2 regions of the Janthinobacterium sp. BHSEK genome follow, and region 2 is predicted to be linked to the other one. Evidence: predicted binding sites of a transcription regulator. Region 2 holds the regulator's gene; the other holds the start of a gene.

Region 1 (7,185 bases), on a different contig from region 2:
CCGCGATCTGGCGCACCACCTGGTCGGTCGCCGTGTCGATCACGCTCACGGTGCCCGACTTTTCATTGGGGACATAGGCAAAAGGAGCGGCCTGGAGGGCCGTGCTGAAGAGCGCAGGCAGCAGCCAGCACATCTGGCGCAAGCGCGGGAAGAAGTTGGGCATAATCACCTTTTCAATGGCAAAACACAGGAAAAGCGCGCGGTAGCGGCGCATCTGATAATTGCTGCATGCAAACGCCGTGCCACTGACACGCGTATAATTTCCGCCCACCAATGGAGACATGGCAGGCATATTGCTTGATACAACTAGGCAGACCTGTGCCGCGCACGCGCTCAAGCAGGCTTTTATTCACATTGGAGAATCCGCATGCAGCATCGTTTCCGCCTGAACACCATCGCCAGCCTGTTTGTCGCCGGCAGCGCCACCCTCGCCCCCCACGTCTTTGCAGCCGAGCCTGCTGGCTTGGCCGCCGGGCAACTCATGGAGACGGTGGTCATCAGCGGCAGCCGCATCGCCCATCCCAGCCAGGAAGTGCCGGCCTCGATCGACGTCGTCGACAGCGCCCGCATCCAGGAGGGCCAGATCCGCGTCAACGCCTCGGAAGCGCTGGCCGCCGTGCCTGGCCTGGTCGTGCAAAACCGCCAGAACTACGCGCAAGACTTGCAGATCTCGTCGCGCGGCTTCGGCGCCCGCTCGGCCTTCGGCGTGCGCGGCGTCAAGCTGATCAGCGATGGCATTCCCGCCAGCATGCCCGACGGGCAAGGCCAGGCCGCCACCTTCAACCTCGATACGGCCGAGCGCATCGAAGTGCTGCGCGGGCCGTTTTCCGCCATCTACGGCAACCACTCTGGCGGCGTGATCCAGCTGTTTTCCAAGGATGGGCAAAATCCCCCCTCCGTCGAACTGAACGTGACGGGCGGCAGCTACGGCACCAGCAAGGTGGACCTGTCGGCGCAAGGCCAGGCAGGCGGTATCGGTTACGTGCTCGACGGCTCGCGTTTCCGCACGGATGGCTTCCGCGACCACAGCGCCGCCACGCGCGAACAGGCGTTCGGCAAGATCACCGTCAAGCCCACTACGGACAGCAAACTGACCATCGTCGCCAACAGCCTGCACCAAGGCAATACGCAAGATCCGCTGGGCGCCACCTGGGCCACGTTTGCGCGCGATCCGCGCGCCGGCGAAATCGATGCGACGGACACGCAAAACCCGAAGCGCACCCTGGCCGAACGCTACAACACGCGCAAAAGCATCGACCACCAGCAAATCGGCGCCACCTATGAACAGTCGTTCGGCGATGACCGCCTGCACGTGACGGCCTACGGCGGCAACCGCGACGTGATCCAGTACCAGGCATTCACCAAGGGTTTCCAGGCGCCCGCCAGCCATTCGGGCGGCGTGGTCGACTTCCAGCGCCAGTTCTATGGCATCGACACCAATTGGCTGCACGTCAGCCAGTTGGCCGGCGGCAAGCTGAGCACCACCATCGGCATCGACTATGGCCGCTCCAGCGATGACCGCACCGGTTATGAAAATTACATCGGCAACACGTTTGGCGTGAAGGGCAAGCTGCGCCGCGACGAGCAGGATGTCGTCTCCAGCCTCGATCCGTATATCCAGGCGGAATGGCAGAGCGGGCCATGGATGCTGAGCGCAGGTTTGCGCTACAGCAAGATGAAAGTGTCGGTCAACGACCATTTCCTCGGCAATGGCGACGACAGCGGCAGCCTGGAATTCAGCCACACGACGCCGGTGCTGGGCCTGCTGTATAAACTGACGCCCAACGTCAACGTGTATGCCAGCGCCGCGCGCGGTTTCGAAGCACCCACCCTGAACGAACTGTTTTACTCGGGCACGGGCGGCGGCTTCAATTACCAGCTGAAACCGGCCACCAGCACCAACCTGGAAGCGGGTATCAAGGCCAGGATCAATCACAACACGCATGTGAACGCGGCCGTGTTCCAGATCAAGACCGACGACGAACTGGTGGTCGACAGTTCCAGCGGCGGGCGCACCAGCTACCGCAATGCGGGCAAGACCTTGCGCCAGGGCATGGAAGTGTCGCTCGACTCCAGCTTGCCATATGGTTTCACGACAAAAGTGGCGCTGACCAGCCTGCACGCCGTGTATGACCAGGCGTTTGGCAGCGTACGCGAAGGCAGCCGCTTGCCTGGCGTCCCCAGCGCCAACCTGTTTGCGGAACTGGCCTGGAAAGATACGCTGGACCGTTTCGGCGCGGCAGTGGAAAGCGTGGCCAGCAACCAGGTCTACGCGGAAGACAGCAACAGCGAAAAACCGGCGCCCGGCTACACGGTGTTCAATGCGCGCTTCAACGCCAAACAAAACGTAGGGAATTGGCGCTTCAAAGAGTTTGCCCGCCTGAACAATCTTTTCGACAAGACCTACGTGGGTTCCGTCATCGTCGGCGACAGCAACAAGCGCTACTATGAAGCGGCGCCGGGCCGTAACTGGTTGTTGGGTGTGAGCGCCCAATACTCCTTTTAAGAACACCTGAGAAAAAGTCCATGGCGGCGTTGCATTGCCTTGTCGTACTATTCGTACTGCCTGCGGCAATGCGCCTTGCCCTGAACATTTTTCAGGCGTTCTCATGAAAAAGCCCGCGCCTCTTCCGAAGCGCGGGCTTTTACCATTCAGCATAGTCTGCTACGGCCGCGCTTCCTTCACGCCATACTTCTCAAAGATGGCTTTCAATTCGCCGCTGGCCGCCATCTCGTTCATGGCCGCCTGCAGTAACTTGGCTACATCGAGCTGTTGCTTGCTGACGGCCAGGCCCACGGCCCAGCCGGCACGCGGCAAGCGGGCGAACGCCACTTCGCTCAAGGGGAAAGCGGGATCGCTTTTGAGCACCGACTCGATTTCCGAGCGATTCGCCAGCACGGCGTCGAGCTTGCCTGCTTGCAATTGCTGCAAGGCTTCGGCGGCCGTATCGAAGATGCGCACATCGTCGCGATACTTGCCATTGTCCTCGCCCAGCATCAGCATGGCGGCGATCGAGACCTTTTCCACGCCGATACGCTTGCCAGCCAGCGAGGCGACGCCATCGAATTGCGGCACGGCATGCGCGCTGCGCGCCAGGCGCACGGTTTCCACGTAGTACGGCGCGAAGATCTCGACCTTGTCGTTATCCGCCATCAATTTCTTGTCGACCGGCACGTGCAGCATCACGTCGGCGGGGCCATAACCGAGGTAATGCCCCTTCCACACCATATTGCGCAAATCATCGTTGAGGTTTTCGCCGGCGGGAAATGGCAGCAAGCTCAGTTTCAAGCCCAGCTTTTTCGCCAGCGCTTCGGCAATGTCGATATCGATGCCCGTGCCCTTGTCGGAAAACGGCGCGAACTCGTTGTACACCGCCACTTTCAGGCTGCCCGACTGCTGCACTTTCTGCCAGTCGGCGCGCGCCGGCGCGGCGGCGCACAGCGCCAGGCAGGCGAGCGACAGCATTGCGCGCGTGCCCCGGAGTTGAAATGAACGCATGGGACTCCTTCGTGATCAATTCGGCTTAATTGGACTCGCGGCGGGTTTCCAGATAGGTCTTGATGGCCCACATGGCTTCCTGGTTGAACACGCCTTCGAACGGCGGCATGTACACGGCGCCATTGCGCACTTTACCGTGGCGGATGGTGGTGAGATAGTAATTGTCCGTTTCCTTATAGCAAGCCTGTTTCTTTGTCTCATTCTTGATACTGAAGCAATCGCGGTCCAGCTGGCGCAAGTCCGGCGCGATACCGCCCGAGATGGCTTCGATGCCGTGGCAGCGCGCGCAATTCTGGTTATAGGCCGACGTGCCCACTGTCAGGGCCAGCTTGTTGCCCCGATACGGGTTTTGCTCGAGCCACTTGTCGCCCACCTTGGGCAAGCCCGTGGTGTCGACGCCTTGCGGCGTGACATTGCCATGCGCATAGGCATGCGGCAAGGTCAGCAGGGAAGTGAGGGCAACGGCGCCGGCGGCGGCCACGCCGAGCAGGGTGCGGATGGAATAGGTCATGCTGGTCTCCTTGGTTTTTTTAGTGAATATCCAAAGAAGAGCAAATGCCATGCCATGCTTGCGTGCCCCACATCTGGCTGCCCATGTATCAATTTGGAACAGCTGCAACAGGTATTTGTGTCACCGCGTACGTCAGGCGGCGGCCACCGTGCAGATGCTGGCCCGCTCCTGCTGCTCGAAAGTAATACGCACGGGTAAAAATCTGGCAATCACTTCCGCATTCGTCAGCGCATGCTGCGACACCTTGTTGCAGCTGAAAGTACCTCCACCGGCCAGCGCCATCGGCAGCAAGAGCTGGTCGGCCAGGTGCTCGCCCACGGCCGCGTCCGTCTTGAGATAGGCGCGCACCTCGTTCAACAGGCGCTTGGCCACGGATTCGGCCAGCAAGGATTTTTCGCCGAACGACGTAAATACTTCCGTGACGTGCTCATGTTCCAATGTCAGCAACAGGACGTTGCCCGGTCCCTGCTCCGCCGGCAAGCCGACGAGGCGCAACTGCTTGCCGCTCCACCCCATGCCGTCGGCGATACGTTCGAGCTCGCGCTGCGCCACGTTCACATGCACGCCCGCCACCACGCTTTCCGCATACCCGGCCTTCCGCTCGCCGCGCTGCAGCAGTGAAATGGGCCGCAAGCGCTGGCATGGTTGCACGGTGGCCATCACCTCGCCGCCGCCCGCGGGATGAAATCCATAGCGTTGCAGGGCGATATCGACATCGGCGCCCATCTGCGCCAGGATGCGGCCATACGCGCGCTGCAGGAAATGCACGGGCGGTGCCATGGCATTGTGCGTGCCGCCGCTGATGCGCACGGTGGACGGCCCATCCGCATGCAGCAGGGCTGGCAACAGGGTTTGCAGTACCAGGGTGCAACTGCCGGCACTGCCGATGGCAAAGCGGTAATCGCCGCCGCGTATGGGGCCAGGCACGAATTCCAGGCTGGCTGCGCGCAGCGCCACCGGCGTCGTGCGCGCCCCGCAAATGGCGGCCGCCGCCTGCACGGCCAGCAAATGCTGGCGCAGCAAGCCGGGCTTGTCCCGTCCCGCGCGAATGTTAATCAGCCGGAACGGCTGTCCCGTAATCATCGACAGGCTCAGCGCCGAGCGCAAAATCTGTCCGCCGCCTTCACCTTGCGCTCCATCAATTTCTATCATCTCTACTTTCTCTCTGTTAACCTTTGACGCAAACGACCTGCTTCAGGATATGCACGACGTCGACCAGCTCGCGCTGCGCCAGCATCACCGCATCGATATCCTTGTAGGCCATCGGAATTTCATCGATCACGTTCTCATCCTTGCGGCATTCCACGCCTTGCGTGGCGCGGATCTGGTCGGCCAGGTTGAAGCGCCGCTTCGCTTCCGTGCGGCTCATCGTGCGTCCCGCACCGTGGCTGCAGCTATGGAAACTGTCCGCATTACCCTTGCCGCGCACGATAAAACTCTTCGCGCCCATGGAACCAGGAATGATCCCCAGTTCGCCGGCGCGGGCCGAGACGGCGCCCTTGCGCGTGACCAGCACGTCCTTGCCGAAGTGGTGCTCCTTCTGCACATAGTTATGGTGGCAGTTGACGGCTTCCACGTGCGTCTGGAACGGTTTATGGATGACGGTGCGCACGGCCGTGATCAGGTTTTGCATCATCACTTCGCGGTTGTTGCGCGCGAAACGCTGGGCCCAGCCCACCGCTTCCACGTAATCGTCGTAATGCTGCGTGCCTTCGGCCAGATACGCCAGGTCCTGGTCGGGCAGGTTAATAAAATGGGTACGCATATCCTGCTTGGCCAGTTCGATGAAATGCGTACCGATGGCATTACCCACGCCGCGCGAACCGGAATGCAGCATGAACCATACAGAGCCCTGTTCATCGAGGCACACTTCGACGAAGTGATTACCGCTACCCAAAGTTCCCAGGTGACGATAATTGTTCGTGTTTTTCAGCTTGGGCGTTTTCAGGCAGATGGCGTCGAATTCATCCTTCAGCTGCAGCCAAGCGGCGTCGACCACCGAGGGCGGCGTATGCCAGGAACCTTCGTCGCGGCCGCGGTGACCGCGCGTCTTCGGCGACATCCCGTGCGGAATGGCGCGCTCGATGGCGCTGCGCAGCGGCCCCAGGTTATCAGGCAGATCATTCGCCGTCAGCGTGGTTTTCGCCGCCATCATGCCGCAACCGATATCCACGCCCACGGCCGCCGGAATCACCGCGCCCAGGGTAGGGATCACGCTGCCGATGGTCGACCCTTTACCCAGGTGGACATCGGGCATGACGGCGATGTGCTTGTAGATGAACGGCAGGGTCGCCGTGTTGCGCAATTGTTTTTTGGCCGCTTCTTCGACAGGCACGCCACGCGTCCACATCTTCACTGGACGGCTGCCTTCGGTATGCAGAACTTCGTATTCTTCGTTTTTCATCGCTATGCTCTTCTTCTATTGTATAGGGGGTGATGACAAGGATTGGTGAAACATTGCCGACGCATCGGCTCTGGATGTAGTTCCACCGGCATTCATCAGTACGACAATCCGACAAGGGGGGACAGGATTTTCTGCCAGGCGCACTGCGGCTGGCAGGCCGGTTTGACGCGGCTGATCGATGTAATCCTGTCGGCATTCGGGGTACTGCGGCGCATGACAAGCTTGGACAGGACGTCTCTCATGTAGTCTTGTCCGCATTCATGCGCTTTACTTCAACAACTTGGTGCCGCGATATCGATGGCGGCGATTTCTCCCACCCAGTGGACCGGGTCCAGCTGTCCCGCGGCAAAGGCGGCGATGATCCTGAATACGTCGTCGGAAAAACCGCCGATATTCAGGATATCCTCGCGCTCCATCGCCTGGGTCGTGGCGTGCGGCGAAATATCGATGCATACCAGCTTTGCCTGCGGATTACGCTGCTTGAAGACATTCCACTGTCCCATCGTCGCCGTGGCGCCGCTGCGCTTCGCGTCGATCCACGATTCATTATCGGACACATAGATCACCAGGTCGGCCAGCTCCTTCCTGCCATTCATGCGCAGCAGGGGCGCGCTGCAATTGGTGCCGCCACCGCCGATGGCCGCCAGCCTGGCCGCATTCGCCATCACGCTGTCATCGGCGCCAAGTGCGCACTGCACCACGTTGTGCTCGAACGGCAGCACCACGGCGTCCGGATTCTTGCGCAGCATGGCTGCCGCCACCAGGGCAGCC
Region 2 (7,185 bases):
GCGCCGCAAGATGCGCCTGAAACTGATCGTGCACCTGGTGCGCCGCAACGCGCTGGAGGAAGAAGTCGAGCGCCTGCCCTTCCTGTTCCCCACGGAAGACGTGCTGGGCTTGCCCGTGCGCAAGGTCGTCATCCCCGTCGCCGCCGGCCGCAACATCGCCGTGCTGCTGGAAGCGGCCGTGCGCAACACGATTCTGCAGCTGCGCGGCATCGATACCTTGCAGGAGTTCATGGAGCGGCAACGCCTCGCCATGAGTGGCGATTAACAACGTAGGTCGGATTAGCGGGGCCGCCGAGGTGGGGCAAGGCCCCGCGTAATCCGACGACAATGTTGGCGCGTGCAGCAAAGAAATACCACAGTCCAAATTGCAATAATTTGTAAAGATAATTGCCTCGGGAGCGCAGTGCCGTCCTTTATTGTATGATCGGGCTATGCATATCGTCCTTATCACCGGAATATCCGGCTCCGGTAAATCCGTCGCGCTCAATGTGCTGGAAGATACCGGCTACTATTGTGTCGACAACCTGCCACCGGCCTTGCTGCCGAGCCTGGTGCAAACCCTGCTTGACGAGGGCACGCCGCAGCTGGCCGTGGCCGTCGATGCGCGCAGCGCCGAGTCGCTCGTCAGCTTGCCGCACAATGTAGCCCTGTTGCGCGACCAGGGGCATGACGTCAAGGTCATGTTCCTGACAGCCACCACGCATTCGCTGGTGGCGCGCTTCTCGGAAACGCGGCGCAGCCATCCCCTGTCGCACGAATTGCGCCCGAACCAGAATCCGGCCAGCCGCCGCACCCTGATCGAGTGCATCTCGGAAGAACGCGAACGCCTGTCGGCCATCGAGCAGCTGGGCCATGTGATCGATACCTCGGAACTGAGCGCCAACAAGCTGCGTGCCTGGATCAAGGATATCGTCGCCTCCGAACGCGCGCCGCTGACCCTGTTCTTCGAATCGTTCGCCTTCAAGCTGGGCGTGCCGCTCGATGCCGATTTCGTCTTCGATGTGCGGGCCTTGCCCAATCCCTATTACGACCTGGCGCTGCGCCCGCTCGACGGCCGCGACGCGCCCGTGATCGCCTTCCTCGACGCGCAGCCGAGCGCGCTGGAATTGCTGGCCGACATCCGCGCCTTCATCGAGAAATGGCTGCCGTCGTTCAAGTCCGACAACCGCAGCTACCTGACGGTGGCTCTGGGTTGCACGGGCGGCCAGCACCGCTCCGTGTACATGGCGGAGCGGCTGGCGCAATACTTCGGCCCCAACGAGCGGGTCGTACTGCGCCACCGCGAGCGTTCTTAATCAGTCGAGGTGGCGCAGCGGATGCGCTTGCGCCGGCCACACGGGGGCGAAGAAGCGCGCCACCATGGCTGCATCGACCTCGCCCAGGCTGGCAGGCTGCCAGCGCGGCGCATTGTCCTTGTCGACCACCAGCGCGCGCACGCCTTCGAGCACTTCGCCATGCTCGAAATTGTGGCGCACCAGCGTGCGCTCCATGCGCAGGCAATCGGCCACGCCCAGATGGGCGCCCCGCTGCAGCAACTCCAGGGTCACGCACATCATCAAGGGCGAACGCAAGCGCATGGCCGCCAGGGCCTTCGCGGCGAACGCGCTGTCGTCCTGCGCCAGCGAGGTCATGATGGCCGCCACCGAACCCGCGCTGAAGTGGCGGTCCAGCGCCGCGCGCGCCGCGGCCAGGGGGGAAGCGCCCGCCTCGGCCTGGAAGGGCGCCGCCAGCGCCTTGATGGCGACCGGCAAGGCCTCGCCCGGCGTGGACTCGAACAGGGCCAGCAACGCCCCCATCTGCGCCTCGGGCAGATACACATCGGCCAGGCCCGTGTACAGGGCGTCGGCCGCGTTGATCGTCAAGCCCGTCAAGCCCAGGTACAGGCCCAGCCGGCCCGCCAGGCGGGAAAGAAAGTAACTGCCGCCCACGTCGGGGAACAGGCCGATATTGACTTCCGGCATGGCCATGCGCGTGCGGCCTGTGACGATGCGCAGGCGGTTGCCGGGCCCCGCTTGCGCCACGCCCATGCCGCCGCCCATCACCACGCCGTCCATCACGGCGATATACGGTTTCGGGTAGAAGTGAATCAGATGATTTAAAGCATATTCTTCTGTAAAGAAATCTTCCAGCTGGGCGCTGCCGCCTTGCGGCGTGGCCAGGCCCGCATCGTAAAAGAAACGGATGTCGCCGCCGGCGCACAGGGCTTTCTCGCTGCTGGAGCGGATCACCACGGCGTCCACCTGCGGGTCGTCGCGCCAGGCCAGCAAGGCCGCGCTCAGGGCCCGCACCATCTCCAGCGACAGGGAATTCAAGGCTTTCGGACGGTCGAGCACGATGTGCCCCGTGCGGTGGCGGATGGAGGTCTGGACGAAGTCGCTCATGGCAGGATGGAAAGAAGTGAAAGTGCCAACATTCTAGCCCCTGCGCGGGGAACATTGCGTTCGACAGGGACGGGCGCAAAAAAGGGCGCAATGTGCGCCCTTAGTTGATCACAACCGGTTGAAAGTCGCAGGCCGCTTAGGCGGCGGCGAATTCTTCTTCCGAGTTGTCTGGCAGATGCTTGATCGCCTCTTTACCGTGCCCTTGCACTTTGGTTTTGTATTTCATCACTTGCCTATCGAGCTTGTCGATCAGGGCATCGATCGCGGCATACAGGTCTTGCGCCAGGCTTTCCACATAGACGGTTTTGCCACTCAGACGCAGGTTGACTTCGGCCTTTTGACGTTTTTCTTTCTCTTTGAGGTTATCCACGGTCAGAATCACGGCGATATCGATGACTTGATCGAAATGACGTTTCACGCGCTCCAGCTTCGTTTGTACGTATTCACGGATGGCTGGTGTCACTTCGAGATGATGTCCGCTGATGGTGAGATTCATACACACTCCTAAAGATGATCGGGTTCGTGCGGTCCATCCTATCCGGCCCGCAGAGGAACCGAAAAAAACTTACAAACACTTACGCAGGCTCACTGGCGGAATTTTCAATGCTTCCCGGTATTTGGCAACAGTACGTCGCGCAATCACCATGCCTTGTTCCCCCAGCATGTCCGCAATCTTACTGTCGGATAAAGGATTTTTAGGGTCTTCTGCTCCTGTCAGTTGCACGATCAATGCCCGTATCGCCGTCGATGACGCTTCGCCCCCCGCTTCGGTGGCGACGTGGCTACCAAAGAAATATTTCAACTCGAACATGCCGTGCGGGGTCAGCATGTACTTTTGAGTTGTTACCCGCGAGATAGTACTCTCGTGTAAACCCAGTGTATCAGCTATTTCACGGAGCACAAGGGGGCGCATGGCAACGGCCCCATGCGAGAAAAAGTTCTTTTGCCTTTCTACTATCGCCTGCGCCACGCGCAGGATCGTGTCGAAGCGCTGGCGCATATTCTTGATCAGCCACTTGGCTTCCTGCAACTGTGCGCCCATGGCGCCCTCGCCCTTGCCCTGCTTGAGCAGGTTGGCGTACATGGCGTTGACGCGCAGGCGCGGCATGACGTCGTTGTTCAGGGTGACTTGCCAGCCATTGCGCGCGCGCTTGACGACGACGTCGGGCACCACATAGTCGGACACGTCCGAGGCGAACACGGCGCCCGGGTGCGGATTGCACTGGCGAATCACCGTCTGCGCCTCGCGCAAGTCTTCCTCGTCGCAATCGAGGGCTTTCTTCAGCTTGTTGAAATCGCGCTGGGCAAACCAGGCCAGGTGCTTTTCCACGATGACGAGGGCCATGCGCCGCGTCACCATGGCGACGTGCGGCAAGCGCTTGATCTGCAGCGCCAGGCATTCGGACGCATTGCGCGCGCCCACGCCCGGCGGATCGAAACTTTGCAGCAGCGACAAGGCCGTGCGCATCTCGTCGGCGTCGATTTCCAGCTCTTCCGGCAGGCGCGCCAGGATGTCGTCGAGCGACTCTTCCAGATAGCCATTGTCGTCGAGCGCGTCGATGATCAGCTCGACCAGCGCACGGTCGCGCAACTCGAGCACCGTCACGCGCATCTGCTCCATCAGGTGCTCGCGCAGGGTGCAGTGGTGGGCCTCCAATTGCGGACGGGAATCTTCGTCGTCGGGCGCCTTGCCCCGGCTCGCCTCGCTCCAGTCGCTGTCGCCGCCATCCGCGGCGGCCGCGCCGTCGCCCCCCTCGCCGTCAAACGTTTCCGCTTCGGCCGGCGCTGCGGGCGCCTCCTGGCCTGGCGGCTGGGGCGGCGCTTCGGCCGGCGCGGCCGTGGAACTCAAGGCCCCGTCGGACAGCAGGCGCAGCGAACGGTCGAGCGGATCGTCGAGGCGCTCGAGCAAGGGATTGTCCGTCAGCAGCTGCTCGAGTTCCTGGTGCAATTCCAGGGTAGACAATTGCAACAGGCGTATCGATTGCTGCAACTGCGGCGTCAGTGCCAGATGCTGCGAAGTGCGCAGCTGCAATGATTGTTTCATTGGCTCACATGCGGAAGTGTTCGCCCAGATAGACCCGGCGTACCGACTCGTTGGCGATGATGTCGTCGGGGCGTCCCGACGCCAGCACCGAGCCCTGGTTGATGATGTAGGCACGGTCGCAAATACCCAGCGTCTCGCGCACATTATGATCGGTGATCAGCACGCCGATATTGCGCTCCTTCAAGAAGCGCACGATGCGCTGGATCTCGATGACGGCGATCGGATCGACGCCGGCGAAGGGCTCGTCGAGCAGCACGAAACGGGGATCGGTGGCCAGCGCGCGGGCGATTTCCACGCGGCGGCGCTCGCCGCCCGACAGGGACAGGGCCTGGTTCTCGCGCAGCTTTTCAATCTGCAGGTCGGCCAGCAGTTTATCCAGGCGCTCCTCGATCTCGGCCTTCTTCAGGGGGCGGCCTTCGACGGTCTGGATTTCCAGCACGGCACGGATATTGTCTTCCACCGTCAGCTTGCGGAACACGGACGCTTCCTGCGGCAGGTACGACAGGCCCATCTGCGCGCGGCGGTGGATCGGCAGGCTGGAAATGTCCACGCCGCTGATATCGATGCTGCCGCCATCGGACGGCACCAGGCCGACGATCATGTAGAACGACGTGGTCTTGCCGGCGCCGTTCGGGCCCAGCAGCCCCACCACTTCGCCGCATTCGACTTGCAGCGAGACGTCATGCACGACTTGCCGCTTGCCATAGGTTTTTTGCAGCCCGCGAACGATCAGGGTACTGCCGCAACGAGTATTGTCCATTATTTCGTTCCTGGCGCAGGCGTGGCCGGCGCTTTCTCCGCCGCGGGCGCCTTGGTCTTCGGCTGGATCACCATGCGCACGCTGCCGCCATCGGGGGTGCTGGTGCCGCTGTTGGAATTTTCCATCGCAAACACTTCCTTGCGGCTGTCATACGAGATGAAGGCGCCATTGGCCACGTCGGTCACTTTCGTGCCCTCCAGGCGCGTCAGCTTGGCCCTGGAAAACAGTTTCACCACTTCCGTCTTGTTGTCGTATTCCACGCGCTCCGCTTCGCCTTCGACCCACAGGTCGCCCGCGCCATCGCGCTTCTGGCGGAAGGTGGCCAGCTTGCCGGGATCGGCCCAGAAGGTAATGAACTGGTAGCCTTGCGGGTCTTCCGTGATCAGGGCCCGGCCCGCCTTCATGGTCAGGGTGCCCTTGACCAGCACGACGTCGCCCGTCAGGGTACGGATCTGCTTGACGTCATCGACGTGGCCGCTACGCGCCGTGATGACGGCTTCCTTCTCGGAATCGGCCTTCTCGGCATGCGCCACGCCCATCATGGCCAGAGAAAATACGCTCAACAGCAAGATGTTCTTCATAGTATGGTTTCCTTGTTTCATTCTGTCATTTTGCCGCCGCGGCCGGGCGCGGTTTCGGCGGGAGTACCATGCGCAGCGCATTTTGCACTTCCACCACGCCGGTGGCGTTATTGGCCTTCATGCCGATGCCATTGAGGCGCGAAGTACCCGTCAGGATATCGACCGGCACGTCCGTTTCCATTCTTTCCTCGTCCGGAAACACCGTCAGCGCTTCCGTCCTCACGGTCAGGTTCTGCGCCTTCGGACTGGCCGCGCGATCGATCACGACCTTGCGGTGCAGTTGCAGCCGGGTATTATCCTGGTCGATATGCGCCAGTTCCGCATTCATGTTCAGCGGCGGCATGCCGGGCGTCAGCTTGCGCACGAAGGGCTGGTCGATATCGGACGAATCGTCGAGCGGATAATGCGTGAGCTTGGTGCCCGACACGATATAGCTGGGTTTACCCGTCAAATCCATGCGCACCAGGCTGAAATTGGTGATGAAATAGTCGGGCTCGTCCAGATGCTTGCTGGCCCTGATGTCCTGGCCATTCTTGTTCATCACTTCGAGCAGCCAGAAGCTGCCCAGCGCGACGACGACCGCGCCCAGCACGGTAAAAATCATGCGCCAGCGATGGGCGCCTCCTGGCTTACGCATAGGGCTTCACTCTTTCAAAGGTCACTGGCGGCAAGGCGCGCCTCACTCCAGGAACGGCGCCATGACGCGCGCATAGTTGTCCTGGGCGCGCAGCAGGAATTCGCAGATCTCGCGCACCGCGCCGCGGCCGCCGCCGGCCTGCGTCACATGGTGCGCCAGGCCCTGCGCTTCCGGACGCCCGCCCGGCACGCTGACGGCAAAGCCCACGCGGCGCAGGATGGGCGCATCGATGACGTCGTCGCCGATATAGCCGCATTGTTCTTCCGTCAAGCCCGTCAGCGCCAGCAGCTCGCGAAACGGCGTCAGCTTGTCGTGACCGCCCTGGTGCACATGGGTAATGCCCAGGTCTTGCGCCCGGCGTGCCGTGATGGCCGAGCGGCGCGCGCTGATGATGGCCGTCTGCACGCCCGATTCCTGCAGCAGCTTGATGCCCAGGCCATCATACACATTAAACGTTTTCATCATCTCGCCATCGGGGCCGAAATGCAGGCTGCCGTCGGTCAGCACGCCATCGACGTCAAAGATCATCAGTCTGACCTTGGCCGCGCGCGCCAGGTTGTCCGCTACGCTCTCCATCAGATCACCTTCGCTTGCGTCAGATCATGGATATGCAGCGCGCCCACGAGCTTGCCGTCGGCATCGACGACCAGCATCTGGTTGATGCGGAACTGCTCCATCACGGCTACGGCGTCGACGGCCAGGCGCTCGGGCGCGATGCTGCGCGGCTGCGCATGCATGACGTCGCGGATCGCCACTTGCGTGAAATCCTGCACGCGCTCGAA

What was found. The regulator sigma-54, encoded in region 2, starts transcription at its own class of promoters, with help from an activator protein. The targets are predictions, from matches to a motif close to TGGCANGNAANCTGCTTT.
Region 1: the regulator sigma-54 is predicted to act here: its motif matches at 4,048-4,065, upstream of pedF (cytochrome c-550 PedF).

Annotation. Positions count from the first base shown of each region.
Region 1 is NZ_JBWBYV010000094.1:3,317-10,501, reverse strand. Features, by position in the region: gene AC0V2Y_RS25775 (beta-propeller fold lactonase family protein) at 1-163, opposite strand, end outside; gene AC0V2Y_RS25770 (TonB-dependent receptor family protein) at 368-2,506, shown strand; gene AC0V2Y_RS25765 (substrate-binding periplasmic protein) at 2,666-3,499, opposite strand; gene pedF (cytochrome c-550 PedF) at 3,525-4,010, opposite strand; gene rtcA (RNA 3'-terminal phosphate cyclase) at 4,143-5,162, opposite strand; gene AC0V2Y_RS25750 (RtcB family protein) at 5,179-6,414, opposite strand; gene AC0V2Y_RS25745 (RNA-binding protein) at 6,687-7,185, opposite strand, start outside.
Region 2 is NZ_JBWBYV010000018.1:105,543-112,727, forward strand. Features, by position in the region: gene hprK (HPr(Ser) kinase/phosphatase) at 1-265, shown strand, start outside; gene rapZ (RNase adapter RapZ) at 432-1,295, shown strand; gene AC0V2Y_RS08860 (enoyl-CoA hydratase/isomerase family protein) at 1,296-2,381, opposite strand; gene hpf (ribosome hibernation-promoting factor, HPF/YfiA family) at 2,518-2,877, opposite strand; gene AC0V2Y_RS08870 (RNA polymerase factor sigma-54) at 2,947-4,425, opposite strand; gene lptB (LPS export ABC transporter ATP-binding protein) at 4,430-5,185, opposite strand; gene lptA (lipopolysaccharide transport periplasmic protein LptA) at 5,185-5,766, opposite strand; gene lptC (LPS export ABC transporter periplasmic protein LptC) at 5,792-6,403, opposite strand; gene AC0V2Y_RS08890 (KdsC family phosphatase) at 6,446-6,979, opposite strand; gene AC0V2Y_RS08895 (KpsF/GutQ family sugar-phosphate isomerase) at 6,979-7,185, opposite strand, start outside.